One region of the Paenibacillus sp. MZ03-122A genome, then DNA from elsewhere that is predicted to be linked to it. Evidence: predicted binding sites of a transcription regulator. Region 1 holds the regulator's gene; each other region holds the start of a gene.
What was found. The regulator LexA, encoded in region 1, represses DNA repair genes until DNA is damaged. The targets are predictions, from matches to a motif close to CGAACATATGTTCG.

Region 1 (10,072 bases):
TGATACAGAAGCCTCCGGTTCCATCATAAACCCTTCCGTCAGCTCAACGCCAATATCCTCAGGTTTTAACAACTGGAACAACGGCCCCTGATCCTCTAGATCTGGACATGCCGGATAGCCAAAGGATACCCGAATGCCTTGATATCTGGCACCGTGTCGCTGTTTCATTGTCATATCGGCAGGGTCCGGGAACCCCCAGCTATCCCTGATAATATGGTGAAGACGTTCCGCTAACCCTTCTGCTACTTCGAGTGCTACCGCTTGAAGTGCATGCGAGCGCAGATAATCTCCTTTATCTTTCCACTGGGTAGATATCTGCTGAATCCCATGACCAGCTGTAACGACCATGAAACCTACATAGTCCATAACTCCGGATTCCACTGATTTCAAGAAATCAGCCAGACATAGATAAGGCTCTACCTGCTGGCGCGGGAATGTAAATGTGTGCAGTACCTTGCTCACATCCGAGGGATCATAGATCAGAATTTGATCTCCTTGGGACTGCGCTGGAAAGAAACGATACATAGCATGTGCCTGGATGATTCCGTCTGTCACAGCTTCAAACATGATGCTGTCCACGGTTTCCTTCAACTGAATCGCTTTCGGATCTTCCGAAGCCAGCAGCTGTTCAACATTGCCTTTTAAACCAAGATGATGCCCCATTAGCATCTGCATATTCACGTAAGGCAAAATATAATTCAGTGGATAGTTGCGCAGTACATGGCGATCCGTATCTGGTGGAATATAAACGGGCAAATCCTGAGCAATATTAGAGCGCACAGCTCGAGTGAGCTTAGGGAGCGGCTTGGCTTCCACGACGATTGCCGCTTCCGCCTCCCGCTCAGCCTCCATGTCCTCAGCCATTTTTTTGCGGGACTCAGGATTCATAAGCTTATTGGCAATATCCAGACCATCCATAGCATCCTTTGCATAGGCGACCAGACCATCATACTCAGGACGGATACGATTTTTAGTGAACTTACGTGTTAAAGCAGCTCCACCCACCATTATTGGAATATCAATATTCGCATTTTTTAAATCTTGTGCGGTCAGCACCATTTGTTGTGCCGATTTAACAAGCAGTCCGGATAAGCCAATCATATCGGCCTTTTCTTCACGGTAAGCTTCAATAATGCGTTCTGGTGGTACTTTTATACCCAGATTCACGATATGGTAACCATTGTTGGATAGAATAATCTCCACCAGATTCTTACCAATGTCATGCACATCACCTTTGACTGTAGCCAACAAAATCTTACCTTTTATTGAGGATTCATTCTTCTCCATGAACGGCTCTAAATAGGCCACGGACGCCTTCATCACTTCAGCGCTTTGCAGCACCTCTGCAACAATCAGTTCGTTATTGTTAAACAGTCGTCCTACTTCCTCCATCCCCTTCATCAGCGGGCCATTAATAATCTCCAGCGAAGAATATTTCACGAGCGCCTGCTCCAGATCCGGAATGAGTCCCTCCTTACTTCCCTCGACTACATAGGAAGCCAGTCGTTCTTCGAGCGAAAGGTTTGATATCTTTTCTTTTTTCTCCACTTTCTTGTTACGGAAAGCTGCTACAAAAGCGGATAAAGTATCGTCATTTGTTTTATAGATCAAGTCTTCCGCAAGTTTCCGCTCATGCTCTGGAATGGATGCATAGCGTTCAAGCTTCTCAGTGTTTACAATCGCATAGTCCAGACCTGCTTTGGTGCATTCATATAAATAGACGGAATTGAGCACTTCACGACCCGCTTCCGGCAAACCAAAAGATACGTTACTGATGCCCAGGATGGTATGAACCCCGGGAAGGGCTTCTTTAATAATGCGAATGCCCTCAATCGTTTCCTTAGCTGAACCAATATATTGCTCATCACCTGTTCCTACTGGAAATACGAGCGTATCAAAAATTAGATCCTCTGCTGCCAAACCGTAACGGTTCACCAACAGATCATAAGAACGTTTAGCTACCTCAAGCTTATCCTCACGTGAAATAGCCTGTCCTCGTTCATCAATGGTTCCAACAACAACAGCGGCGCCGTACTTATGAATAAGAGGAGCCATTTTCTCAAATTTCTCTTCACCATCCTCCAAATTAATGGAGTTAATAATCGCCTTACCTTGCGAATATTGAAGTGCTTTATCAATGACTTTAATATCCGTGGTATCAATCACCAAAGGTACTTTTACCTTGTTTACAACCAGTTTCAAAAACGCTTCCATATCTGTCATTTCATCGCGATCCGGGTCCTGCACACAAATATCAATGACATGCGCTCCGCTTTTTACCTGAGCGCGGGCAATTTCAGATGCCTCTTCATATTTGCCTTCCACGATCAAACGCTTGAATTTGCGGGAGCCTAGAACATTCGTTCGCTCACCAACCATATACGGACGATTGTCCTGTTCAATATATACAGGCTCAATGCCTGATACGGCAGGAGGATGATGACCTACCAGCGGACGCGGCTCAAACTGCGCCATACTTTCACTCATAACTCGTATATGCTCAGGCGTGGTACCACAACAACCCCCAGCAATATTCAGCCAGCCTTTTTCAGCGAAAGCAGCCATTTTACGTGCTAATGAATCAGGCGATTCATGGTATTGGCCATTTTCATCGGGCAAGCCCGCATTTGGATAACAGCTAATAGCTGCAGAGGACATTTCAGACAGAGAGCGAATATGATCACGCATAAACTCTGGACCTGTAGCACAATTCAACCCAATCGAAATTGGATGTAAATGTTCCAGCGATATGCAAAAGGATTCAATATTTTGTCCGGCCAACGTTGTTCCCATAGGCTCAATCGTGCCTGAAATCATTAGCGGAAGCTCGATACCTGTCTGCTCAAAGGCCTGCCGAATTCCGATACTTCCAGCCTTGACGTTAAGCGTATCCTGTGAGGTCTCCAAAAGGAGCACATCCACGCCGCCTTCAATAAGCGCCAAGGCCTGCTCTTGATAGCTGTCAATCAGCTCAGCAAATGTAACACCACCTGTGACAGACAAGGTTTTCGTGGTTGGACCCATAGCTCCTACTACAAAACGAGGCTTGTCCGCAGTGCTGTATTTATCCACCGCGTTACGCGCCAGTTTGGCTGCCACCAGATTAATTTCACGGGCACGTTCTGGTATATCGTAATCCGCCAAAACGACGGATGTTGCTCCAAATGTATTCGTTTCAATTAGGTCTGCCCCAGCCTCCAAGTAAGCTTCATGAATCCCTTGAATGACATCTGGTCTCGTTAAGACCAGCATTTCATTACAGCCCTCTAGCTCTTCCCCACCAAAATCATCGGGGGAAAGGTCTTCCTGTTGAATCATGGTGCCCATGGCCCCATCAAGAAGGAGTATTCTTCGTTGTAATGCATCCTGCAAGCTAACTTTATCCAAATTTCTTCACCCCCGCAAAACGTTAAATCCTAGTTTAGCAGAAACCGTATCATTTAGATAGATTGAAGTAAAAACATACGTTTTATACAGGTTGTTCTTTGTAAAAACGACTTCTCTAATCCATTTTTATAGTTTGTAGCATTATAAAACGTACTTAACCCTGACCCTTTAGCTATAGTCATTTACATTATAAAATGTTGAAATCCTGTATTGTACAACGTTTCAAGACATGGTATTCTTTATACAACATTAATCCAAGTGGAAAAGAGGGAATAAATATATGGCCGAAATCTTAATACGTAATACGAACGAACGAATTAGCGGTGAAGAACAAGTACGTGAATTTCTGGAGAGTCACGAGATATTGTATGAACATTGGGATGCTTCCAAATTGTCCGGGGAGCTGCAAGAGAACTTTACCTTAACAGATGATCAAAAGACCGCTGTTCTCCAAACATTTGAACCCGAAATCAAGGATTTAGCCGCACGTCGCGGATATAAAATATGGGACGTTATCACTTTATCTGAAGCAACGCCGAATTTGGACGAGCTGCTGGCCAAGTTTGAGCAAATTCACACCCACACCGAGGATGAAATCCGTGCCATTGTCGCTGGTAAAGGCATCTTCATCATTAAAGGCCCTGAAGAGATCGGCTATTTTAACATAGAGCTTTCACCGGGGGACGTTATCTCCGTACCTGAAAATATACCTCACTTCTTCACTTTAATGGAGAATCAAAAGATCGTCGCAATCCGATTGTTCATCGAAGAAAATGGCTGGATTGCCGAACCGTATGAAGATCCAACCTTCATTAAAGCATAATTACGAATTTATCCTTGTGTGAATAAAAAGAACTCCCTCTGCTCTATAACAATCGAGCGAAGGGAGTTCTTTTAATACTCGTTTCTAAAGACTATAGAATTCTTACTTTAACGATTGAATAATTCCGTCCAATTCAGACAGATGCTTGATTTCGAACTTCGGCTTGATCTCTGTGGTATTGGTTTTAGCGTTTCGGTTCACCCATACCGAGTGTATACCTGCTGCCAACGCTCCTTGAATATCAGTCGTCAGCTTATCTCCTACCATTAAAGCATGTTCAGGCTCAATACCAAGAAGCCCCAAAGCATGCTGAAATATAGACGGATCAGGCTTGCCTCGACCAAATGAACCTGAAATGACAACATGATCAAAAAAAGGAGCTAATTGAGGAACTCCATCCAGTTTCTCCTGTTGTAGATCAGGGGAGCCATTTGTCAGCAATAACAGCTTGTAATGTCCCTTCAATTGTTCTAGAATCTCAAACGTTTCTTCATATACATGTGGACGCGCGCGTCTTTCCGAAGCAAATTGGGTAGCCAGCTTTTCCGCCAACTTCTCATTATCTATCCCTAGTTGCTGGAGTCCTCTGCGCCATGATTCCTTTCGATAAACAGGGGCCAACTGTTCCAATTGGCGGAATTCAGGTTGCTCACCTGCTGTAAAATTCGCCCACAATCCTTCAAACGGGTTAATGCCGATCATTTGAGTAAAACTAAAGGTTTCATAGGATTCATACAAAGCGCGTGCTTCCTTACGTACGGCTTCCTCCAGAATTTTAGGATCAACGCCTGCTTCACGGGAGCCTGTTTGGCACGCTGCATCAAATGCCTCTTCTACACTACGTTCATCCCATAAAAGGGTATCATCAAGATCAAACATTACCGCCTGAATCGTCATCTGAATTATCCACTCTCTTTCCACAGTATATGTACACCTATTTGCTTGGTTAAGTATTTGAATCGTTATGTGTGCCCATATTAAGCAAGCGGCCGCAGCATGTTATATGAAATAACATCATACGGCCTTTGTTACAGAGCTACAGGTTAAATCAGTTATTTCTTGTCCACCTGTATCTGATTGGATAGCGCAAACTTCTCAAGTCGCTCTGCAATGGCATCCGTGTCATAGCGACCTAATGATTTTGTGAAAATGAAATTACCACCCTTACCTTTTCTTTCAACGGTTACGTAACCCTTTTCAATCTTGATGGCTTTCATATCCCCTGCCGTCATTGGACGTTCTCTACCACCTTTCAGCATATAGAGAGTATCCTTTCCCACTTTCAGATAAGGACGACGGATGAAAAAGATAACAGCCAGCATCAAGTACAGGCCGAATACAAGCCAATCCATTCCTCGCATGCCAGTCTTAGTCAAAAAGTAACTCATAAGCATGTACAATACAGAAAGACCAGCCAGCATAATTGGCACAGTAATGTTACGGCCACGGAAAATATCCATTGCAGAACCTGCGCCGTTAATGGTTTGAATGCCTTGCTTTTTGCGCGATTTATTTAAATGCGCTGTGTTTTTGCGTACTTTTCTTTCAAATGATCTGGCCATCTCTCAATTCCTTCCCAGATATATTACAATAAAACAATTGCCTCAAAGCTGATCTATATAGATACCGAAAACGGTACCTAAAACAAAAGGCAAATTGCAGGCTTGGGCGCTTTAACAACTTTAATGCTTCAGCCCATCATTTCCCTTCGATGTATCATCGTCCACAAATTCAATCGTTTCAAGCTGCTGCCGAAAATTACGACGAATGTTACCTAAATAAATTTCCCGAAGATTGGCGCGCTCTGTGGCTTCCTCTTCCGTCAATCCCTCGGATTTTGCTTTGCGCGCTAATTCATTGATGCGCTGTACCAAGCTGTCTATATCCAAATTGTGTCCCCTCCATAAAAGCAAAGATATAATACACTTTGACATGTAGAAAAGAGCTTGTCAAGGCTCCCGCATTACGCTCCCTGACAAGCTCTAATAGTCTATAGATCAGAAGTTAGGAAGCTTGAGTACCTGACCTGCCTGCACTCCCCGATCCTCCAAACCGTTAATCCGCACAATTCCTTCTATATATACCCGTGTATCCATTCGTTCCGGTTTATGATTTGCGGCAATCTCCCACAACGTATCTCCAGGTTGTACGGTCAGTTTAGTCACTTCTTCCTTGGAAGCTGAAGGTGCCGCGAAAACCGTAAGTACACCTGCCCCTGCAATCCAAGCAATAATCACTAAAATAAGAAGCTTAGGTAAAAGAGTATTAGTAATAATTTGCATAAAACGCGCTCTACCCTCTTTTCGGGTCTCCTGCAAATTTTCTGAATTCATCGGAAAAATACTTTGATAAGTGCTATATTTCATCATTGGCTGCGACCTCCAAACGTTTGTTCTTATGTTTTCACAATATAACACGAACATTTGTTTTGTTCAATAGAAAAGAGAACAAAAGTTCGTGATTATTTTTAGGGATTATTTAGAACTTATGTTTGTACGAACGGGGGTTCTATGTTATAATTTTCCCAAACGTTACTAAATGGGGTTGATACGGTATGTCTAAGATTTCGAGCCGCCAGCAGGCCATTCTTGAATTTATCCGCAATGAAGTGCGTCTAAAGGGATACCCCCCTTCTGTACGCGAAATAGGCGAGGCTGTCGGATTAGCCTCCAGTTCTACGGTTCACGGTCATTTGGATCGTTTAGAGAAAAAAGGACTCATTCGACGCGATCCTACAAAACCACGGGCTATTGAGTTACTCGGTCAAGACGAATCGGATAACAGCAACTTGATTAATTACTCCATTAGTCGTGTTCCCGTCGTCGGCAAAGTAACCGCTGGTCTTCCTATTACGGCGACAGAAAATATTGAAGATTACTTTCCTCTTCCCCAACACTTTGTTGGTGAGGATAAAATATTCATGTTATCTGTTGTAGGCGAAAGCATGATTGAGGCTGGGATTGCTAACGGAGACTATGTAATCGTACGTCAGCAGCAGACCGCTGATAATGGCGATATTGTTGTAGCTATGACAGATGAAGACGAAGCTACAGTTAAAACCTTCTACAAAGAAAAAGATCATATCCGGCTTCAACCTGAAAACCCAGCCTTTGAACCGCTTCGCCTGACACACGTCAGCATTTTGGGCAAGGTTGTAGGACTCTTCCGGGACTTCCACTGATTTCTCGTTCTTTCTTCCCCGTTATTCTAACCACTAATACAAAACCGGCTGCCTAGGGCAAGCCGGTTTTGTATTGTTATTATGTATCTCACAACTATTTTTTCATTTCAGCAACCTATTCCTATTGTTTCTACTATAAAATCAGCCTCCTCATCTCAAATAATCACCCACTGATCTTGAGCAGCTATACTGTTATGGGCAAAACTAATAGATCTTTCTTTGTTTTAGATAAATATGGTATATTAATTACTCATAGCTCTGTAGGAGGAATTAAATGAAAAAAATTATAATTTCAGCGTTTGTTGTGATATTTATCGCCATAAGCTGTGTAATACCAACAATGGATCATTTATATGCAAAAGGGAAATCACACATAACAACCTACGATCGTATTCAGTACATACAAATACTTATCCATTTCAGGTATTTAGAAAAGCAACTCGAAGCTGTAATTTCCGAAAGAAACAATTACCCAGAAGACAGCCAAGAATATAAACTGCTCTCTGAACAACTGAATCATATTCTTGCTCAAGAGGCGTACTACGAGAAAAAACTTAACACTCTTAATAGTAAATAATTTTCATACTAACTCCTTATTATCTTTATCTACACTATTAGACTCATGCCGACCTGCCTGTAACATTCTCCTGCAACGTAAAGTTGAAATGGCGAAGACAGGTTCGCATGAGTTTTTTTGTTAACCATTAGGAATATAGGTACCAGCTTCTTTTTGCTTTTAATAGATTTATGCTGATACATTACTATCACAATTGACATAGTATATAGCAGACCTAAGCAAAGGAGATATGCAGATGATCAGAAATAGAGTTAAAACGTATAAGCATCGCATCGGGAAAAACAGATATCTGGTCGTTAAAGTCTTTCAAGCCGCAGCTGCTAAAACAGGAAGCGGAAATGCACTAGCAACCAATGCCTTGAATATCAAAATTTCCAAGCGTAAGCATAAACACCACTAAGATTCATCCGTACCTTCATTTCCTTGAAGGGAGGTGATCATATGAGCAGAAGACATTGCAGACGTGATTTGAGAAGAAGAAGATCAAACATCCGTTCGAATCAAAGAGCCGTTGCGCGTGCAAGAGGTAACGCACTGGCTGTTAATCTGTTTAGCGTGAATGATAGACAACGCAGACGTTAATAATCGTTTTCAAGCAAAAGCAGGAAGGATTCTTCCTGCTTTTTTTGTGTTAAACGGTACACCTAACTACTGCTATGAATCGTTGAAGCAAGCGGACGAGATCGTAGAATATCAGACATAGTTGAACAGTCGCTACAATTTTGCTCTTATTATAAATCTAACAGACAGGAAATGGTGGCTCTCTTTTAGAATAGTGTACGTAGAGAAATTAAACCAGGAGGAGACAAGCCATGATAATTAAAATGTCACTTTCGAATATGGGAGATTTTAAGAAGTCAAATGAGAATAACGGCTTTATTGTGTCAGGAAGGATTATACCTAAATACGAGAACGATAATTGGACATATATAGAAGAAAGTTTCCCCGAACCATATTTTAAACAGTATGAGGATGATGACGTTGACATCAGTTATATTGATGAACAAGGAAAATCTATTTTTTTATATTATGATGAGAACGACTGTGTTGGGCAAATTAAACTTTGTACTAATTGGAATGGCTATGCTCTAATTGAGGATATTGCCGTCGCTAAAGACTGGAGACACAAGGGAATCGGAGCAGCCTTATTGAGTAAAGCAACCGAGTGGGCTAAGCAGAATAACCTTGTTGGTCTTATGCTTGAAACACAGGATGTGAATGTTTTAGCTTGTCGATTCTATGCTAAAAATAACTTTGTAATCGGCGGAGTTGATACTATGCTATATTCTAACTTTTCCACAGCCCATGAAAAAGCAATTTTTTGGTATTATAAGTTTAAGCATTCAAATTAGCCTAAAATCAAACTGATCAGCAAACAAAGCTCTGCCAACCAATTAAGGTTAGCAGAGCTTTTGAATTATTTAGAGTATCCACTTACTTCAAACGTGAGGATGCGATCATTTTCAGCATGTAAACCTTTTCTGCTCTTATCAGGAATCTGAAACTGAACGTCTATATACAATAACAGTTAAAATCCCGCTAATTATAATGACCACTGTAAAAATCAATAACATATTGCTATATAAATAAGCAGATGGAAAATTAATGATTGGTATAAATTTTTGATGAATAAAACGTATTGATAATAAGCCTCCTACAACTGAAATCCCTGTTCCTTCTGATAAAAAGCTTATAAAATTAAGCAAGCTCATTCCTGCGCCAGCTTCTTCTTGTCTTAAACTACTTGAAACAATAGTGGATATTACTGTTTTAATAAAAGAAAGACCACCGAAAACAAAGACTAGAATAATAGACATCAGCCAAGGTGTCATTTCAATAAAGAAAGCAGCTATCAAAAAGCTGACGGCAAGAAATGCAACGCCGACTGCTAGCACATGTAAGGAACCTTTCTTATCAACAAGTGCTCCTCCAAGGAAACCAAAGAAAATAACACTCATCGTTCCAGGAAAAATAATTCCACTGCCAATCATTGCGGTACTTAAGTGATGAACGTCTTTCATCATATAAGGGACCATAGAAACAAATCCAGCTACGGTACCAAACATAAGTCCGCCACAAAAGATTCCTATCATAAATGCAGTAT
Region 2 (10,072 bases), on a different contig from region 1:
ACAAGCTGTCCCACTGTTCCGGCGAAGCAACCGAAGCACTGCTATAAAAACTGCCGTCTGCTTTCACCGCAACAGGTAAAATAGAGGAATATCCTTTGTCCAATGCTGTATCCATTTGTCCAACTACGTCCCGATCTGCAAGCAATAATCCTTTCATCTTAAAACGTTTCAAAAGCTCCTGGCGGGCCTGTTCTGCGCTAAGACCGTTAGGCGACTGCAACATCGGATTGTGGACGTGAAAATACAGGGTACCCGCTGGATAAGCAGTCTCGCCCAACCATTCCTCCGCCGCATTCAGCAGCACATCCAGGTAGGTGAGCATTTGCAAGGACAGGCCATAGTACACTTCATGCAGCTTGAGATCCTTTTGGCTAGATTTGTAATCGATGACACGCAAAAGTAACCCCTTTTCTCCCTCTGCCACATCTACACGGTCAATCCGTCCGACAATTTCCATCACAACGCCGTTATCTAACCGGAAGCTTAACGGAGGAAGCTGCTGACCCGGTCCAAAGTCCAACTCCAGCCCAATCGGCTCAAAACTACCTCTTCGCGCATGTTCACCTAAAATCAACGAAGCACGGCTCACGATGTCTTTCAATTTGCGCAAAATGTAGCCATACCGCTTGGAGCTCATTAAAATCTCGCCTTGCAGACGAGGAGCCAAACGCTCCACTGTACTTTCCGCCTCTTGTCGGCATTCCTCGGTGCTGAGACTGCCCCAGCTGACATTGCGTTTACGCAGATTGATCGCCATCTCTCCAAGCGCTGCATGGAATAATTGTCCGATATCCGGGGCCTTCAGGCGATACATTTGACGTTCCTTCAAACGAAGACCGTGAGAGGCAAAGTGCGAAAATGGACATGCCACAAAACGTTCCATACGAGATACGCTGGTACGCAGCTTGCTACCGTACAGACGGCGGCTCGTTTCCTTCTGCATTTCAGCATGGTTCTCATAAAAAAGTGAGGTTAACAACTGACGCAGCTTGTCCTTCTCACGCCCTTGCTGGCTTGCATACCAGTTATATACCTCCCACCAAGGAGATAAAATGTCACCGCCACGTCGCCAATGCCGTAATTGCGCAATGAGCTGCGGCAAAGCCTCGGACGGATGAGAAGCATACTCCCATTGCGTCGTCCAAGCATCCCCAGGCAAAGGGTATCCAGCCAACGGACGTTCGTCCAAACTAGGAAACAGGTGCCGCACATGTCGTACTAACTCAGACGGCAACAACGACTTGCCTTCTTCATCAGTCACTGCATAGCTCATCCACAGGCTTTTACCGGCTGAGGTAAGGGCCGTATAAGCGAGAAAACGTTCGTCCAACAGACGTCTTGTCATATCCGGCGCCAGCTCTACGCCTCGTTCGTTTAATGCCGTACGCTCCTGCTCATTCAGCACACCGTCCTCATGGAATACAGCCGGCATCACACCTTCGTTCATACCTAGCACAAAGGCATGTTGAATACCGGACACACGTGTACGGTCCGTGTTTCCGACCAGAACCTGATCCAGAGCTGGCGGAACAAGTCCCATACGGAACTCGGCCAATCCCGTTTCCAGCACGCCCGCAAACAAAGAGGTATCCAGTCTCTCATCACCCATCATTTCGACGATCTGATCCAGTAGTTCAAGCACTGCATCCCATACCTGACGATGCTCCTTCGCCTGCTCAGGATTTCCTGCTTCCTCTGCCTGATGAATGAAGGCGTCCAGCTTGTGGCCGATTTCTGCATCTTCCAGTAACAGATATACCGCTTCACACTTCTCAAGTGCAGTTCGTGCCTTGCCCATACGTTTCTCAAACGCACGTAAAGGCGTCACGATCACATCCCGGCACAGCTCCATCAAATCCAACGTTTCATCCCGCCTACGGTTCCGTTCTTGCTCCTCCAGCTCTAGTGACAAGCTGGGCACAGCCTGCCACGGCCGACCGTCTGTCCAACGGCTGCCTTGTATTCCGCAGGCCAGAACATAGTTTTCCAAACGGTCCATCTCCTCACGGCTCACCCGACCATCCAGCGGCAAGAGAAGGTCTGTTTTGACCGCACGGAATACATCCTCATATCGCCAACGCCGCTGCACGATATCCAGCGAAGCCCGAATCAATTCCACCAAAGGATGATGCAATACACTTCTTCGCTGATCCAGAAATACTGGAACCTCATACTGTTTGAATATCGGTTCCACCCATGGCTCATAATCTTCAATATGACGTACAAACAGAGCCATCTCCCGGTAACGCGCGCCTTCATCTCGGGCCAGACGGCGCATTTCGCGTACAGCCCCTTCCAGCTCTGCACGGCGATTAACCGCAGTGTACAGTTTTATGCCCTCCGGCTGTTCTTCTGTCCACTGCTCTCGTAGCTGCTGCAGCCGCATCCGTTGTTCCTGATTCCGTAACCCTGTACGATGTTCAAAGTTAGCCTCCAAATATGCCAACGCTGGACGCTCCTTAAATCTCGGCAACGGATCAGGGCGAAGTAATTGTGTCTGCGTCTCTATCATCAGCTCGTCCGCCATTCCTTTGAGCTTTACATAGGTAGCCGCCGAAGGATGAAACAAATCCAACTCATGCGGAAGCTGTCCGCTCTCGTAGCTTCGGTTGCAAGTCAGCGCCACCGTCAACGAAGAGGCATGCAGCATAAGTTGCTCCACCACCTTGTATTCATGTGGTGTAAATCTACGGTAGCCATCCATCCAAATGTCTGCTCCACGCACAAGGGAAGACTCCGCAATCTGTTCTGCCAGCATGCGCAGCGTATCTTCACCGTCTATATATTTAAGCGTCAGCTCTCGTTCAAAATCCTCGTAAATTAGACTGATATCTTTGAGCTTGCCGCGCAAAATCGGAGTTGACTCTCCCACAGCGTTCATTCGCTCCAGTTGCTCGGGTACAGACCGAGTATCATTTCCATACTGCTTTAGCTCCGTAAACAATGTATTCAACCGATCCACAAAGCCGAGCTGGTCTCCCGAATCCTTAAACAAGCTCAGTTCATCCTTGCGACGACGAATAATTTTATATAAAAGCATCTTCTTGCCTTCTTCCGTTACAGGCACCAGTGCTGAACCCCCGGTTTCCTGCATAACTAAATAGGCAAGACGATGAAATCCCATCACTTGGGCGCGCACCGACCCCTGAATACCGTTTCCGGCTTCTGTAAGTAACGCATGCTCGGAAGCAAATGACGATTGCTCCGGTACAAGTAACAGCATAGGCTTACCTAGCGGCTCCTCGCGTAACATAGACGTCATTTCATTGCGGATTAACGTACTTTTACCACTACCAGAGCGGCCAATTAACAAGCGGACCGACATGATGCGGCCTCCTTTCCAACGAACAACATTCTATTAAACAGTATAGCATATCAGGCAAGGGAGAAAAGAACGTACGTTTGCCATGTTGTAGCAATTGATCCTCCCCCTAAAAATAAATCAGTCCCGCAGGTTGGCTTGGTGCATGCCTTCTCTACAGGACTGATTTATACCTAAAATGAGTCTATTTTACCTATTTAATCACCAAAAAGGCGATTGACTTTGACTTTGTATGAAACCTAAAGCTGTGTCCGGCTGCGCACCTCAAAGATGGCGAATTTCAAGTAATGGCCTTCCTCCACACCCAAAATTTGAGGATGATCCTTACCAGCCGCTCTCCAGTCTACCAGACGAAGGATTTTGCCGGCATCTGCCGCCGCTTCCTTAATAGTGTCCAAAAACAGCTCTGGCCGCATATGGAACGAACAGCTCGCTGTCACCAGATAGCCGCCCTCATTGACAAGCTTCATCCCATGCAGGTTGATATCTTTATACCCACGTGTAGCTCCTTTGACAGCGTTCTTCGTTTTGGCAAAGGCTGGCGGATCGAGAATGACCACATCAAAGGTGCGTCCGCCACCTGCTGTCAGCGGCTTGGATGTATCTCCTTTGCCCCCGGCTCGTGCATTGCGTTCCTCTACACCTTTCACTTGATTGCGCAAATATTGAAAAGCATCGTCGACGACAAACTCGACGCGTTCCTCAAAACCGTTCAGCTTGACATTATCCCGCGCACTCTCAATCGCATGCTCAGAAATATCAAGACATGTTACTTTTTTAGCACCATGTTTACATGCATTGAGCGTAAAGCTTCCCGTATGTGAAAAACATTCCAATACGGTTGCACCATCCCAGAATGGGAATTCAACAACCTTACCACTTTTATTCACTGGCTTCATGACCATTGTGCCAGCGTCCCCTGAGTCTGTAGCAACTTCTTGTAGCGTAATTCCACTACGTGCTCCCCAACCTGTCATCAACGGTGCTATGGCCGCACGATTTTCACGCTGGTCAAAGAAATAACCCGTCTTCTGGCCCTCTACGATATCAACCTTGATGTGTAGCCCATTTTCCGTCACCACCACATGACGCGGGCAATCACCGTACAAAGGACCCTTTGTTTGCTCCAATCCTTCCAGCTCTCGGATGGATACATCACTGCGCTCATATATACCAACAGGACCCACTACTTCAACGAGCGCATCCCTGATTTCTTCCCTGCGCCGATCCATGCCAAGCGTTAACAACTGCACGACCAACACATCACCAAATCGATCTACAATCAGTCCAGGCAAAAAATCAGCCTCGCCGTACACCAACCGATAAGCTTCTCCCCCGGTCACAAAACGTTCGCGGTGCTCCAGACATTTGCGAAAGCGTTGGGCAAAAAAGTTTTGATCCATTGCTTCCAGCGGCTCATAGGACATCACACGTACTGTAATTTGTGAAGCCGGATTATAGTAACCTGTCGCCAAATAACGCCCCTGATGGTTAACGATGCTGACCAAATCGCCTGCCTCTGGGTCACCCTCAATCTTGGCTATTTCGTTTTTAAACACCCAAGGGTGTGCGTGCTCCAGCCTTTTTTTACGGCTGCGTTCTAATATTACTGAAGGCAAAATCCTTCACTCCCATTCTTGGATTACTCAAAGTGTTAAAACGTTGTTCGATAGGGGCGCGGCTCCGCGGATCATTTGATCTTACGATCACTGTTGCACGGGGATTCTTTGGATTTTATAAATGATTTTAATGGTAAGAATCCCCCTGCAAAGGCGAACGCTCTCGCTTCTCCAGATTCAAATGATCCGCTTCGCTACTGCCCGCCTGTATATCGACGTCACGCTTTTAAAGCTTGTGATGATACTACAAAAATTATCGTTCTATAAAAAAACAGCTCGGCCATGCTTGTCATGGCTGTCCTCGGTAGATCATAGGCTGTTACATAAGTATTTTCACCTAGAAAAGGGGGCTATGCTCGTGTTTATACACGTTATTTTGCCGCTGTGCGGCGGGCTGTTTATTTTTTTGGGCGGGATGAAGCTGATGGAAGCAGCCCTCCGGCATTTGGCCGGCCCCTTCCTCACCCGCTGGTTGAACCACGCCACAGTTTCCCCTTGGCGGGGCATGCTGTTCAGCTCAGGCATTACCGCCCTGCTGCAAAGCAGCACCGCCGTAACGGTGCTAACGATCGGACTGGTCAACGCCGGGCTGTTGACCTACGGCCGCACGCTCGGCATCATTCTCGGCACCAATATCGGCACCTGCCTGACCACCGAGCTGATGGGGCTCCAGCTCGGCAAGCTGGCTATTCCGCTGCTCTGCGGCTCACTGCTCTGCTGGAGCACTACCGTCCTGTGGAGTGAAGCTGTCCCCAGTCGCCAGTATGTGTCTGCCGGAGCTTCATCCGGCTCCAATGGGCTCAGCCGTCCGCAGGCTGTACAATATATCAGCCTCGTCTTTGCTGGATTTTCGCTGATTCTGGCGGGTATTCGCGTGATGCAGTCGGTCGGACCCTGGATTGAGCAGGCAGGACTATTCCGTTGGTTTCTTGGTCACGCTGCAGCCAACATGTGGTGGGCCTTCGCTGCTGGAGCCTGCCTGACCGCGCTGGTTCACAGTAGCGCAGCCGTCATTGGCATGGCGATTAGCCTTGCCGCTGCGGGAGCCTTGCCAGCCGATGTGGGGATCGCCATCGTCATCGGCTCCAATGTAGGCACCTGCGTAACCGCCCTGATTGCCGCTGTTGGCGGCAGCGTGTCCGGCAAATTTGTAGCCTGGTCCCACGTGCTGCTGAACGTCGGCGGAGCCTTGCTCTTTATGCCGTTGATCCCTGGTCTGGAGATGGCCGCTGCCTGGATATCTACCGAGCCCGGAGCCAAGGTAGCCCATGCCCAAACTCTGTTTAACGTTATTAGCTCTCTGCTGGTCTTGCCTCTCTGCTATCTACCTGTGTGGACGCGTTTAGAGGATCGCATATCTCCCCACAGAATCAAACATTAATTCCTAGCATGGACAGCGCCTTGCTTAAAATGACATCATTATTGTCATATCCACCCTGGCGCTGGAGACGCCATGCTTCCTCAGGCGTATGCCACGCAACTCCTTTAATTTCTTCGATCTGTGCCTGTAAATCCCCATCCAGTGCCTCTACGAGATAATAATGTACTTCTTTATCTACTTCCCCAAATTCTGGATGCTGATACGTATAAGCAATCATATCTACATGCTGGATAATCCGCCCGTTCAACCCTGTTTCCTCGCGAATTTCACGTAAAGCCGTCTGTTCGATTGTTTCTCCCAACTCCATTTTCCCTTTAGCCAAGGATACCTTGCCATATCGGTCAGTAATGAGCTGAATTTCAAGCTGCTCCCCCTGTTTGCGAAACACAACGCCGCCTGCGGAAATTTCCTTTTTTGCTGCCATCCTGTAATCTCCCTTCCTTGCGCAACAAGGATTCCGTCCTCTCTGTAAGGAAAGGCGAAATCCTTGTCTGCCATCTCTATTGCCTGTTCAGGCTTTTTTTGTTCTTACAGAGCTGTTTGCAACCCATTCTCTAGTACGCGGACCAATTGGCCTTCACTTTCATTAATGCCTGCCTTCGTCAGCTTCACGCGGCATACCTTGCCAACCAGATCCTCAGTACCTTCAAACGCCAGTTGAATATAATTGTCACTATATCCATGGAGTATGCCGCTATCTTCGGTCCCTTTCGGCGCAACTTCCGGAATGACCTCCAGCACCTGACCTACAAACTTCTCAGCATACGCCAGTTGCATTTGCTCTGACAGTTGTATCAGCTCATGCACTCGTGCATTTTTCACGTCTTCGTCCACCTGATCCTCCATACGCGCCGCAGGAGTTCCACTGCGCTTGGAGTACGGGAACACGTGCATTTCCGAAAAACCGATTTTTTTCATCAGCTCATAGCCATTGCGGAACATTTCATCCGTCTCCCCAGGGAAGCCGACAATCACGTCCGTTGTAATCGCTACATCTGGCATTGCTTTGCGAATCATAAGCATTTTGTTATAAAACTCTTCTGTCGTGTACTTGCGACGCATCCGTTTCAATACAGTGTCATCCCCCGCCTGAAGCGGTATGTGAAAATGACGAACCAGCTTGGTGGAACGGTTCAGCACATCAAGCATTTTTTCATCAATCTGGCTGGCTTCAATCGAACTGATACGGATACGCTCCAGCCCTTCCACCTTCTCCAGATCCCACAGCAGATCAGACAGGTCATAATTATCCATGTCATCACCATAACCGCCAGTGTGGATACCTGTGAGCACAATTTCCTTGTAGCCCGCGTGTACCAATTGACGCGCCTGTGCAATAATGCTGGCGGCGTCACGACTGCGGGATAGACCCCGCGACCACGGAATGATGCAGAAGGTACAGAAGTTATTGCAACCATCCTGAATTTTCAAAAAGGCCCGAGTATGATTAGCAAAATCAGGCACATCCATTTCCTCAAATACACGCGTTTTCATAATATTGCGCACGGCGTTCACCGGTTGACGCGTCCCTTGAATTTCCTGCACGAACGGAATGATTTTGTCCCGATCCTGAGTCCCGATAACGAGATCAACGCCAGGAATATCCATAATTTCGGCAGGAGAAGTCTGGGCGTAACAGCCCGTTACTGCCACTATGGCATCTGGATTCCGGCGAATCGCGCGGCGAATGATCTGACGACTCTTTTTATCACCGGTATTCGTAACGGTACATGTATTAATAAGATAGACATCAGCAGTCTGTTCATCAAAGTCCACCTGTTCATAACCTTCATTTTTAAACAGCTGCCAGATCGCTTCTGTATCATAAAAGTTTACCTTACAGCCCAATGTGTAAAATGCCACTGACGGCATATTAAACCCCTCCCATTTCTCCTGTCTCATATAAAATGCATGCCAATGCAGCCATTCCTGCGGTCTCAGCACGCAAAATACGTCTTCCCAGTCCTGTAGACTGTGCCCCGGCCTGCTCGGCCTCCAGGCTTTCCGCTTCAGTAAAGCCGCCTTCCGGGCCTACCACCAGCAGAACACGCGGCATGTCCGTCGACGCCCATTGTCCTGCCAAAGGCTGGATTACATCCCGTAGCTGTTTACCCTGCTCTTTTTCATAACAATAACATATCAAATCATACCCAGCAAAAGAAGCCAGAAGTTCTTTCCACGTCATGGGCGCGCTAATTTCTGGAATCCGGTTACGGTGGCTTTGTTCAGCCGCTTCCTTCACAATCTTGCGCCAACGCTCCAGTCGCTTGCCTTCTTTTTTGGCATCATACTGCACGACCGTACGCTCGGACAAAAACGGTACAAACCCGGTTGCTCCGATTTCTGTACATTTTTGCATCACCGTCTCCATCTTGTCTCCTTTAGGAAGACTCTGAGCGATGGTGACCTGCACATGTGGTTCAGAGGTCATCTTCAGCGGCTCAATAATCGTCGCCGTAACATGATCCTGCTCAATCGTATCCAAAGCAACCAGCGCTTCTTTAGATACCCCGTCACTAACTATAATTTTGTCACCACTACGGCCCCGCATGACTTTAGCGATATGCCGCGCGTCCTCACCCGCGACAATCACGTGATCTTCTAGAAATTGCTCTGCCGGAATAAAATAACGCTGCATTCTCTCTCACACCTATTCCTGGATTTTGCAAAATCCTCATTCTAAAAATAACTGTTGTCCACTAACGTTCCGTACAAAATCCGAATAAATCACCAAGCAACATCATATCATCTTTTGCGCCTGTATGACCAGTCTGTTCCCTCTTCTATTCAGGTTATACCTACCTATTCTCGTAAAAAAAGGAGCCCTTAGGCTCCAAACAATCCAGTGATATAAAAAGAGAACTGCAAAAACTGTATATAAATCATCTGGGCCAGCGTGTAAAGAGGTTCAATTGTTACAGCTCGAACCTGCGGAATGACCAGGATAAGCAGAAAAATAAAGATCGACCACTGTTCAAATTGCTGAAGTTTACGGCGTACAGGAGTGGGGGCCACATCTTCCACAATCCGGTATCCATCCAGTGGAGGCAGTGGGATCAAATTAAAGATAAACAAAAATAGATTTAAATTGATCAGAGCATTGATAAACAAATAGATTGCTTGAGCTACCCGTTGGTTCTCCATCCCCGGCAATACTTGAAAATGAAGGAGCACGGCATAGATCAAAGTAGTAACAAATGCAAGCAGCAGATTGCTCAGCGGACCCGCAGCCGATACGATAATGCCCATGAGGCGCGGACGGCTAAAATTGTCACGATTAACCGGAACTGGCTTGGCCCAGCCAAAGCCTCCGATCAACAGCAGCAGCGTACCCAGCAGATCAATATGCACTGCCGGATTTAAAGTCACGCGCCCAAGTAGCTTGGCTGTAGGGTCACCAAATTTATTGGCATAATACGCATGTGCAAACTCATGAACCGTGAACGATATGATCACAGCCAGTAAATAAAAGGGAAGAACATTTAAATTTACACGAAAAATATTTTGTAGAAAATCCATACTTACCTCTTTCTCGCCACAAACGCCAGCCAATCTTCATCCCGGCTTATTTCGGCAATCTCAAAGCCAGCTGCTTTCAAAGCAGTTTCGACAACTTCTTCTTTGTTCTTCCAAATCCCTGAAGCAATATAAATACCACCTGGTTCCAGGGCTTTATATACATCATCAATGAACAGCAGAATAATCTCTGCCAATATATTAGCTACCACCAGCTTGACCGGTAACTGGATA
Region 3 (10,072 bases), on a different contig from region 1:
ACGTCTGCCGTATTTATGCTTATTTTAGCACCATGAAATTCTAAGATGCTCCAATTATTTCGTAATCGTTCTCACTTTGTCAAGGTATTCGCAGCTAATAATAACTCCTAGTAAATAGCTATTTAAGAAGACATTTTGGAAGGCAAATTCGTTTGCAGGTATTCCAACGCATGTCCTCCCAGCCATCCCTTGACTAGCTCCTCAGGGTAATGCTTCAGCAGCAGTTCTGCAAAAACCGGATATTTACCCGAGTGTTCCAGCCCTTGCACATGGTGCTCGATACCGTCAAAATCAGAGCCAAACATCAAATGCCTTTCCCCGCCTAATGAACAAATATGCTCAATGTGCGGTAGCAGATCCTCAGCGGTTACCGTACCCTGCTCTTTGAGAAACATCGTGACGAAGGTCAAACCAATCCGTCCGTTACGAGCGATCAGTGCACGAATCTGTTCATCCCGTAGATTACGAGGATGAGCACATCTCGCAAAGGCATTCGAATGCGAGGCGATGGGTGGTAGAGCAGCCTCCTCCAACACCTCCCAGAAGCTCTGTACGGACAAATGCGACACATCTAGCAGCAGTCCCAGGTCATTACAGCGATTGACCAAATCACGCCCCTTGCTAGTCAGCCCGCCTCCTCTATGTTCCATAATGCCGTCAGCCGCCCAGTTCGCATAATTCCATGTCAGCCCAATCAATCGTATTCCCATGGCATAGCACAATTCTGCATAAAACGGGTTCCCTTCCAGCGCATCTACCCCCTCCAGTGAGAGCAAAGCCCAAGGTGCCCATGTATGATCGGTCCCATTACCATCCACATACGTTAACTTTTCCGTGCGCTTCTCTTCTCCTACCTGTTTTACTTGCTCCATCTGATGCACTGCGGACGTATTTTTACACTTTGCCAAGTCTTCCTTCCACAGCAATGGTCTCAACCCACCTGAGATAGAGGTAACATGCTGCCTGAACAGCTCAATTTGACGAACCACATGCTCAAATCTTGGCATGCCCAATACCTGTGAAATATATATAGCAAACGTTTGCAACTGCACGTTACCTTCTAGCAAACGTTCTTTTGTGACATCAAGCGATGGATGACTGAAATCGATCTGCGCATCAAGCTGCATTTTACATAACACATCACAATGAAAGTCAACAACAGGCCAATTCACTTTTAGCTTATCATTCATGCATCTTACCTCCATTTATAGATTGAAGCACTACAAATTTATTTTAAAAAATCATAGTAACAAACTCACAATGCAAAAAAGCCCGTTTACAATTCGTAAACAGGCTCAGACAACTTACATTTATTATCTTGGTTCTACAATCAATTTGATCGCAGTCCGATCTTCTCCATCAATAACAATGTCTGTAAAAGCAGGAATACAAATCAAATCCACTCCGCTTGGTGCGACAAATCCCCGGGCAATGGCTACCGCTTTAATGGCTTGGTTTAGTGCACCCGCTCCAATCGCCTGTAATTCTGCATTTCCGCGTTCACGCAGTACTCCTGCGAGTGCGCCTGCAACTGAATTGGGATTGGATTTTGCTGATACTTTTAATACATCCATAGTAAGTACCTCCCCTGGGAATGATGATGGTTTGATTCCACTATTAGATGTTATTCGAGGGTCAGCAAATAATTCCTGCTTTTTGGTGACAGTTTTCCTTATTCTTTCCTTAAGTAGCTCACAAAAAAGTTAATCCATCCGCCATTCATCTTCTTTAAGTCTGATTTTCTGAATTTTGCGGGCTTTTCCATCATTATCATTCAGTTCTACGCTGATGGCATGAAAGTGCCATTTGCCCATGTCCACTTGAAAACGTACCGGAAGCTGGGTCTGGAATTTCTGTAACACAGCCTCTTTCTGCATCCCAAGCACTCCCTCATAAGGACCTACCATTCCCGCATCTGTCTGATACGCAGTTCCTTGTGGCAAAATCGTATCGTCATTACTCTGTACATGTGTGTGCGTACCTACCACTATTGAAGCACGTCCATCCAAATGCCAACCCATAGCGATTTTTTCCGAGGTTGCTTCGGCGTGAAAATCAACTAGGATATGCTTATGTTTTTTCCGTAGTTCATCGACAATTTCATCTGCTGCACGGAATGGACAGTCAATAGCTGGCAAAAAGGTTCTACCTTGCAGATTAACAATAGCCAGCTCTTTACCTCCACCTTTTACAACGGTATACCCCCGGCCTGGTGTTCCTGGTGGAAAGTTAGCCGGGCGGATGATCCGTGGCTCATCATCTATAAAATCAAATATTTCCTTATTGTCCCAAGTATGATTTCCCATCGTAATCCCATGAACGCCCCAATCAAAAAATTCTCTGGCGATGGCTGGGGTAATTCCTCTTCCCGAAGCCGCATTTTCTCCGTTCACGATAATAACATGCGGGTTGTATTTTGATTTTAGCGAAGGGAGATTCTCCCTCAATGCCTTTCTGCCTACACTGCCGACGATGTCTCCAATAAATAATACGTTGATAGAAAGCCCTCCCTAGTCTGCCTTACATAATGAAAAGTGGCCCTACAAGCAGCGGCCACTTTTCATTGAAATGCTTTTATTTTGCGTATTCTACCGCACGGGTCTCGCGTATGACGGTAACCTTGATATGTCCTGGATAGTCCAGTTCATTCTCAATCGTTTTCGTAATATCGCGGGCCAGTCGGAATGCTTCCGCATCATCAATTTTCTCTGGCTGTACCATGACACGAACTTCGCGTCCGGCTTGAATCGCGTATGATTTTTCAACGCCTTCAAAAGATTCGGAGATGCGTTCCAGCTTCTCAAGACGACGGATGTACGTCTCTAGCGTTTCACGCCGCGCTCCCGGTCTTGCTGCTGACAGGGCATCTGCCGCCCCAACCAGCATGGCGATCACTGAAGTCGCTTCGCAGTCGCCGTGATGTGAAGCAATGCTGTTGATGACGACCGGGTGTTCCTTGTACTTCTTCGCCAGTTCCACGCCAATTTCAACGTGCGATCCTTCCACTTCGTGATCCAGCGCCTTCCCGATGTCATGCAGCAATCCTGCCCGTCTTGCCAGTACAACGTCTTCGCCCAGTTCCCCGGCCATCAGACCTGTCAAGTATGCAACTTCCATCGAGTGCTTCAAAACGTTCTGTCCGTAACTCGTACGGAACTTGAGACGTCCCAAGATCTTGATCAAATCCGGATGCAAGCTATGCACGCCCACCTCAAAGGTGGCCTGCTCACCATACTCACGGATTCGTTCGTCCACCTCTTTACGGGATTTTTCCACCATCTCTTCAATACGAGCCGGATGTATCCGTCCGTCCGCTACGAGCTTTTCAAGCGCAGTACGCGCAATCTCTCTACGAATCGGATCAAATCCGGACAAAATAACAGCTTCCGGCGTATCATCAATAATGAGGTCAATTCCTGTAAGGGTTTCAAGTGCACGGATATTACGGCCTTCGCGCCCGATAATCCGGCCTTTCATTTCTTCGTTCGGCAATGTGACAACAGAAACCGTCGTTTCTGCTACATGATCTGCCGCACAGCGTTGGATGGCCAGTGTGATGATTTCACGAGACTTTTTGTCCGCTTCTTCTTTGGCCTGCTGTTCAATTTCTTTAATCATCTGAGCTGTTTCATGACGAACTTCCTGCTCTACGTTGGTCAGAATAATACTTCTTGCATCCTCCATCGTCAGATTGGAAATACGTTCCAACTCAGTTACCTGACTCTTGTAAATCAAATCAATTTGCTGCTGGGTTTCATCGATTCGTTTCTCTTTGTTGGCCACTTGTTCTTCTTTGCGTTCCAGCGATTCCAATTTTTTATCCAGCGATTCTTCTTTTTTGCAGCAATCTTCGTTCCTGTCGTTGAATTTCATTGCGACGTTCACGAGTTTCTTTTTCAGCTTCGGCACGAATGCGGTGGATTTCATCTTTCGCTTCCAATACCGTTTCCTTCTTCAGCGCTTCTGCCTCTTTTTTCGCGTTCTCCACGATTTGCGCGGCAGCTTCTTCCGCACTGGAGATCTTAGCTTCTGCAATAGATTTGCGAATAAAATAACCAATCCCGAACCCAAAGAATAACGCGGCTACAGCAACGAGAACGAACCAGATCGCAGTCATCATACTGTTCACCTCCCCGTTGGTTCCTCCAAGGCATTCCTTGGGACTTTTTGCAATTGTCACATTTACTTTGATCGTCAAACTAAGACAACGACACAAGGTCGTTTCATTTCATATGCACATGCTTTCACATGTACAATTCCGCCTGGCATAGCGGCATCACTTGTTATTTGGCGATGAGAACTCACCCGTGGATTCCGCTTTTTTGGAAGGAAAAAGGGCGTTCCACAAGTATCGTTTCATATATATTTTATTATTTGACAAATGGCATTGTCAAGGGAATGCAAACATTAGTAGACTACCATGCAGCTTTCCCTGTAATAACTAGCTCATCCTATCCGTTCATACTAGCCAAAGGTTCAGCAGCCGTTTGGCAACTATTCCTCCCACTGCAACAATTCCTCGTCATCTAAAGCAACGTCATGCTCGGCCGCAGTGAGATGATTGACCACTCGGCGTGTCATATCCCCCGAATATCCGCGTCTCATGAGAAAAGGGTAGGTTTTCCTTTTTTTCTCCATTATATCACCACGTATCTGATTCCATTTCTTACGTCCGACCGTCAAAGCGCTCTCCCACTCCTCATTATCGGTGATCTCACCTAACGCTTCGCCAATAGAGGCTTTAGAGATGCCCTTCTGACGAAGTTCTTGCCTAACCCACATCTTACCCTTACGTTGGCTAGTTATGCGCTGCCTTGCCCATTGGCGGGCGTATAAATCATCATCTACGAGTTGTTCCCTTTGCAGTCGAACCATTACTTCGTCAATAACAGACTGATCCAGTTCTTTTTGTAACAAACGTTGGGCAATTTCCTGACGTGTGCGAGGCTTTCGCCCCAAATAGCGAAGCGCAAGTACATAAGCCTGTTGCTTTTCATCTGCCAGAACGATATCTTCCAGTTCTTTTTTATCAAATGACGTTCCTTTGAACATATTGTACTTGATCATTACATCTTCTAATACAGACAGCGAATACGGACCAAAATGAATGATATACCTTCCGCGTTTGCGTCCCTGTCCCTGCTCTACCCTAGTAATCATCAATTCCACATGATCCGGAAAAAGAGAAATCCCTTGTTGCTTATTTGCTTCCGAAGTGTATTCATCTTCATCGTCCAACTGCAATATATTTCCCTCACTTTGAAATTCACGAAAGCAGCCTTTGAACACCTGCTACGCAAAGTTAGATTCCGCTGACAAAGCAGACTTTAGTTGATGCAAAAATGCCCTGCACAACTGTGCAGGGCATCAGAATCATGCTATTCAAACGGACGGTGCCATAACCCTGGCCCCAGTTCACAAACCAAGATTCACCAAGCTTTATTCAAGCTCCAACAATTCCTGTTCTTCCTTCGCTTGCTGCGCCAACTCTTCTTCTGTAGGCGGAGCAACCGTCGTAATCAAATTGCTGGCCACCCGAATTTTTTGTTCGATCGTACTAGCAATATTCGGATTTTCCTTCAAAAATTGTTTAGCATTCTCCCGTCCCTGACCAAGGCGCTCACCTTCGTAGGAATACCAGGCTCCGCTCTTGTCGACAATGTCATGCTCCGTACCGATATCGATCAAGCTACCTTCTTTGGAAATACCCTCACCGTACATAATATCCACCTCAGCCTGACGGAAAGGAGGGGCAACTTTGTTCTTCACGACTTTAATACGTGTGCGGTTACCCACAATGTCGTTACCCATTTTCAAACTTTCAATACGACGAACATCCAAACGTACCGTAGAGTAAAACTTCAAGGCACGTCCACCTGGTGTTGTTTCAGGGTTACCGAACATAACACCTACTTTTTCACGTAGCTGGTTAATAAAAATAGCAATGGTTTTCGACTTATTAATGGCTCCAGAAAGCTTACGCAATGCCTGAGACATCAAACGTGCTTGAAGACCAACGTGGGAATCTCCCATTTCGCCTTCAATCTCTGCCTTGGGCACAAGTGCCGCTACGGAGTCAACAACTACAATGTCTACTGCTCCACTACGTACAAGGGCTTCGGCAATCTCAAGCGCCTGCTCTCCTGTATCTGGTTGCGATAGTAACAACTCATCAATATTGACACCCAGCTTGCTTGCATACGACGGATCAAGCGCATGCTCGGCGTCGATAAAGGCGGCTTGTCCGCCTGTTTTTTGCACCTCTGCGATAGCGTGAAGAGCTACTGTCGTTTTACCGGATGATTCCGGTCCGTATATTTCAATAACCCGGCCTCTTGGAAAGCCGCCCGTTCCTAACGCAATATCCAAAGCAATCGAACCACTGGGGATCGTTTCCACTTGCATGTGGGTAGACTCACCCAACTTCATAATGGAACCTTTACCAAATTGCTTTTCTATTTGACGGAGCGCCATATCCAGCGCAGCACGACGATCTGACAATAAACTCACATCCTTCATTGTTTGTACTTTAATAATACCTTGTTTTGACACGCTTGCCAAGCATTTTTTCGAACATACATTCGTTTTTTTTATTCGCACAACTCTCTTCTATAATTACACCTGTCTCTTAAAACAAAAAAAGAACCGCTGGCAAAAGGCTTTGCAACGGTTCTTCCGATAAGATGATTATACCATGAATATCTATCTAAAACAACTCTACGAGTCACACTGTACATAGATGTTTAAGAGAGTTTCTCGTTCTCTACCAGCCTGCGCCACAATCTGTACAGGATTGCTTTGACTGATCGCAGTCGGATTGTTTCACGGTTGCCACTCAGTCTCAGTTCATGTACTTCCGTTTCCTTGTCGCGTTCAGCAATGCCAATATACACTAGACCGACTGGCTTCCGTTCGGAATACCCAGGCCCGGCTACACCGGTAACTGAAAGTCCAAAATCGCTATCCATGATCATTCTCGCCTGCTCTGCAAGCACAAGGGCTACTTCCTTACTCACTGCGCCTGGCGCATGGTCCCCTTCCAAATAATCATAAGGCACGTTGAGTAACTTCATCTTCATTTCATTGGAATAGCACACGATGCCACCTTGAAACATAGCAGCACTGCCAGGTATAGAAGTAATCTGTTCCATCAGCATTCCACCTGTACAGCTTTCTGCCGCACTCACCGTGAGTTCGCGTTTGGCCATTAGATCTACGATAACCTTCTCCAGCGCAACATCCTCGCTTGCATACATATACTCCGAAAGACGCTGCTGAATTTCTACTTCCGTAGCTGTCAGCTTAATTAATGCTTCACTTTCGCTGGCCGCCTTGGTGGATATACGGATCGTGACTTCCCCTTCCTTGGCATAAGGAGCAATCGTAGGATCTGTCTGGGATTGGATCAGATCTAACAAATGGGTTTCAAGAGCTGACTCACCGATCCCTGCAAATTTTAGCATTTTCGAATAAATTGGCATTTCCTCACCGCTCAATGCCTGCTGAAGCAACCAAGGTTTCGCATGGTTTGCAAACATGGGTTTGAGTTCCTTAGGCGGTCCAGGCAAAACTACATAAAATTTACCGTCCTGTGCAATCGCGTCGCCCACAGCTAGCCCTGTCTCATTTTCAAGCGGAGTAGCACCTTCAATAGAAAGCGCCTGCCGGCGGTTATTCTCGGTCATTTCTACCCCACGGTTACGGAAAAATTGATCTAGCTTGTCCATTGCAAGACGATCTATGTGCAATTTCCGCCCCAATACAGCCGCTATCGCCTCTTTCGTCAAATCATCCTGAGTCGGCCCCAGACCGCCGGAAAACAAAATAATATCCGCACGCTTCTGAGCAATCCTTATCGCTTCCTGAAGCCGATTTATGTTATCGCCAACCACAGTCTGAAAATACACATCGATTCCAATTGTAGCCAGCTCTTGTGACAAATATTGAGCATTTGTATTCACTATTTGTCCGAGTAATAACTCTGTTCCTACTGCAATTATTTCAGCTTTCATCAATTCTTCCTCCTGTACTGCGAATATTATGGGAATTATATAAAGAAACAGCAATAAGTTTAGTCCCTATTGCTGTTTCCATAAAATTTATCCTGTTAAACTTTGGAGGAGCTCAGCAAATGGATATTTTTCACGAAATAATCAATACCCGAATAAATGGTGATCAACACTGCTGCCCATATCGCTATTAAATCAAACGGTATACCAAGAAAAACAAACGGGAAATTATTAATGAGCAGCGCTACAATAGCAACGATCTGGATAATCGTCTTTAATTTGCCCCAATTGCTTGCAGCAACCACAGACCCATCCAGTAAGGCAATCTGACGCAGCCCCGTAACCGCAAACTCACGGCTAACAATCACAACGACAATCCATGAATCAATTTTCCCCATTTCTACCAAGGAAACCAAAATAGCGGTTACCAAAAGCTTATCAGCAAGGGGATCCAACAGCTTGCCCAAATTGGTGACCATATTATTTTTACGTGCCAAATATCCGTCAAGACCATCCGTGCTGGCTGCTACAAGGAAAATGATAGCCGCAATCAGCTGATTATACGGCAGCTTGAAAGCTCCGATCTCAATCGGCGGCGGATAAAAATCAAAGTTCACCAGCAAAGCCAGCATCATCACCGGGATAAGGCAAATCCGCGTTATTGTAATTCTGTTGGGTAAATTCACAACACACTCTCCCCTGATTATCGTACTTGATTACAAATGGCAGTTTTCGGATTAAATTCAATCCTATGTAAATCGCTTTCGACGAGCGCTATACACCTGAATTGTCTGCATTTTCGTTACAAGTATAATATGGCGCAAAACGCATGTCAAAATAACCTGCCGCACATCAAGCAACGTTTTTTCCTACAAAATATATGAGGGAAAACGGCTTTATTTCATGTTTGTAAATTGAAGCTCCAATGGCAAATCAGCTTTACGTAGCAATTGAATAATCGCCTGTAAATCATCCCTGTTTTTTCCGGTCACTCGGATTTGATCACCTTGAATCTGACTTTTGACTTTTAGCTTGGAGTCCCGAATAAGAATATTAATTTTCTTGGCATTATCCTGATCAATTCCCTGCTTAAGCGAAAGACGCTGACGCACTGAACCTAGAGAAGCGGGTTCCAATTTGCCATACTCCACATTTTTAAGGGACAGACCTCGTTTGGCCATTTTAGATTGCAAAATATCAATCACCGCATTCAGCTTGTACTCGTCTTCCGATGCAATCGTAAGAGCTTCTTTCTCAAGCTTGAGGCTACTTTTGCTATCCTTGAAATCAAATCGTGTTTCAATTTCACGCTCCGTCTGATGAACCGCATTTGTTAACTCCTGCATATCCATTTTGGAGACGATATCAAATGAATTTTCTGAAGCCATCGTTTCACTTTCCTTTCCACAACAAAGTTCAATATCTAATTATAGGCTAGTCATTTACAAAAATCCAATAATCCGTTGACTAAAAAGGCGTTTTTGCCAGTTTTCCTGACAAAAACGCCTTTATTTCAATTACGGTCAAAATATCTAATTATGGCTTCGTGTTGGAGTTCGGAACATATCCAAAAATCCAAGCACAATGTGAGCAAGACCAAAGCCCAGTATGCCATAGCCCCATGCATTCGGTGTCAGATAATAGCCCAGTAAACTGACAATGATACCGAGCCCAGTCACAATCCAGCTGACGGTCATAACGTATACACCTCACTTTGCGGAAAATGAAATGACTACCTTTCCAAGAATTACAGTCATTAGTATTTCCTCGCACCAAGGCGTTTATTCACCATCAGTAGTTGTAGAATCTGTACCACTTTGTGTTGAATCCGTACTTCTACCTGTCGAAGAATCTGCAGGTGAGCCCGTTACCCCTGCACTCGTTCCGGTCGTGGAAGCTTCTCCTTGCTGGATCAGTACACGAGTAGTCGATTTATTATCTGTTATCGGTTGACCTGCTACGGAAATATCTGTGGCAGAAGACCGCCCTGATTTGATATATAAACCTTCCGGACCAATATCGAAAGACATGGCATCTCCACTTTTAGTCATACCGTAGCTCAG

Region 2: the regulator LexA is predicted to act here: its motif matches at 3,392-3,405, upstream of addB (helicase-exonuclease AddAB subunit AddB).
Region 3: the regulator LexA is predicted to act here: its motif matches at 6,571-6,584, upstream of recA (recombinase RecA).

Annotation. Positions count from the first base shown of each region.
Region 1 covers NZ_JANAVI010000003.1:372,528-382,599, reverse strand. The annotation lists gene metH (methionine synthase) at 1-3,387, opposite strand, end outside; gene NLX74_RS08960 (1,2-dihydroxy-3-keto-5-methylthiopentene dioxygenase) at 3,668-4,210, shown strand; gene NLX74_RS08955 (HAD family hydrolase) at 4,313-5,107, opposite strand; gene NLX74_RS08950 (hypothetical protein) at 5,263-5,772, opposite strand; gene NLX74_RS08945 (DUF896 domain-containing protein) at 5,893-6,099, opposite strand; gene NLX74_RS08940 (LysM peptidoglycan-binding domain-containing protein) at 6,208-6,576, opposite strand; gene lexA (transcriptional repressor LexA) at 6,765-7,391, shown strand; gene NLX74_RS08930 (hypothetical protein) at 7,666-7,968, shown strand; gene NLX74_RS08925 (hypothetical protein) at 8,204-8,368, shown strand; gene NLX74_RS08920 (hypothetical protein) at 8,410-8,550, shown strand; gene NLX74_RS08915 (GNAT family N-acetyltransferase) at 8,781-9,320, shown strand; gene tet (Tet(L)/Tet(K)/Tet(45) family tetracycline efflux MFS transporter) at 9,459-10,072, opposite strand, start outside.
Region 2 covers NZ_JANAVI010000019.1:16,505-26,576, forward strand. The annotation lists gene addB (helicase-exonuclease AddAB subunit AddB) at 1-3,325, opposite strand, end outside; gene NLX74_RS23595 (class I SAM-dependent rRNA methyltransferase) at 3,562-4,941, opposite strand; gene NLX74_RS23600 (Na/Pi cotransporter family protein) at 5,300-6,322, shown strand; gene NLX74_RS23605 (NUDIX hydrolase) at 6,312-6,746, opposite strand; gene mtaB (tRNA (N(6)-L-threonylcarbamoyladenosine(37)-C(2))-methylthiotransferase MtaB) at 6,851-8,194, opposite strand; gene NLX74_RS23615 (16S rRNA (uracil(1498)-N(3))-methyltransferase) at 8,196-8,960, opposite strand; gene NLX74_RS23620 (site-2 protease family protein) at 9,149-9,841, opposite strand; gene prmA (50S ribosomal protein L11 methyltransferase) at 9,844-10,072, opposite strand, start outside.
Region 3 covers NZ_JANAVI010000001.1:750,504-760,575, reverse strand. The annotation lists gene NLX74_RS03705 (dipeptidase) at 123-1,190, opposite strand; gene NLX74_RS03700 (stage V sporulation protein S) at 1,314-1,574, opposite strand; gene NLX74_RS03695 (TIGR00282 family metallophosphoesterase) at 1,704-2,498, opposite strand; partial or broken gene rny (ribonuclease Y) at 2,575-4,117, opposite strand; gene NLX74_RS03680 (regulatory protein RecX) at 4,495-5,244, opposite strand; gene recA (recombinase RecA) at 5,440-6,501, opposite strand; gene NLX74_RS03670 (competence/damage-inducible protein A) at 6,744-8,012, opposite strand; gene pgsA (CDP-diacylglycerol--glycerol-3-phosphate 3-phosphatidyltransferase) at 8,108-8,695, opposite strand; gene NLX74_RS03660 (YajQ family cyclic di-GMP-binding protein) at 8,906-9,397, opposite strand; gene NLX74_RS03655 (hypothetical protein) at 9,542-9,706, opposite strand; gene NLX74_RS03650 (helix-turn-helix domain-containing protein) at 9,791-10,072, opposite strand, start outside.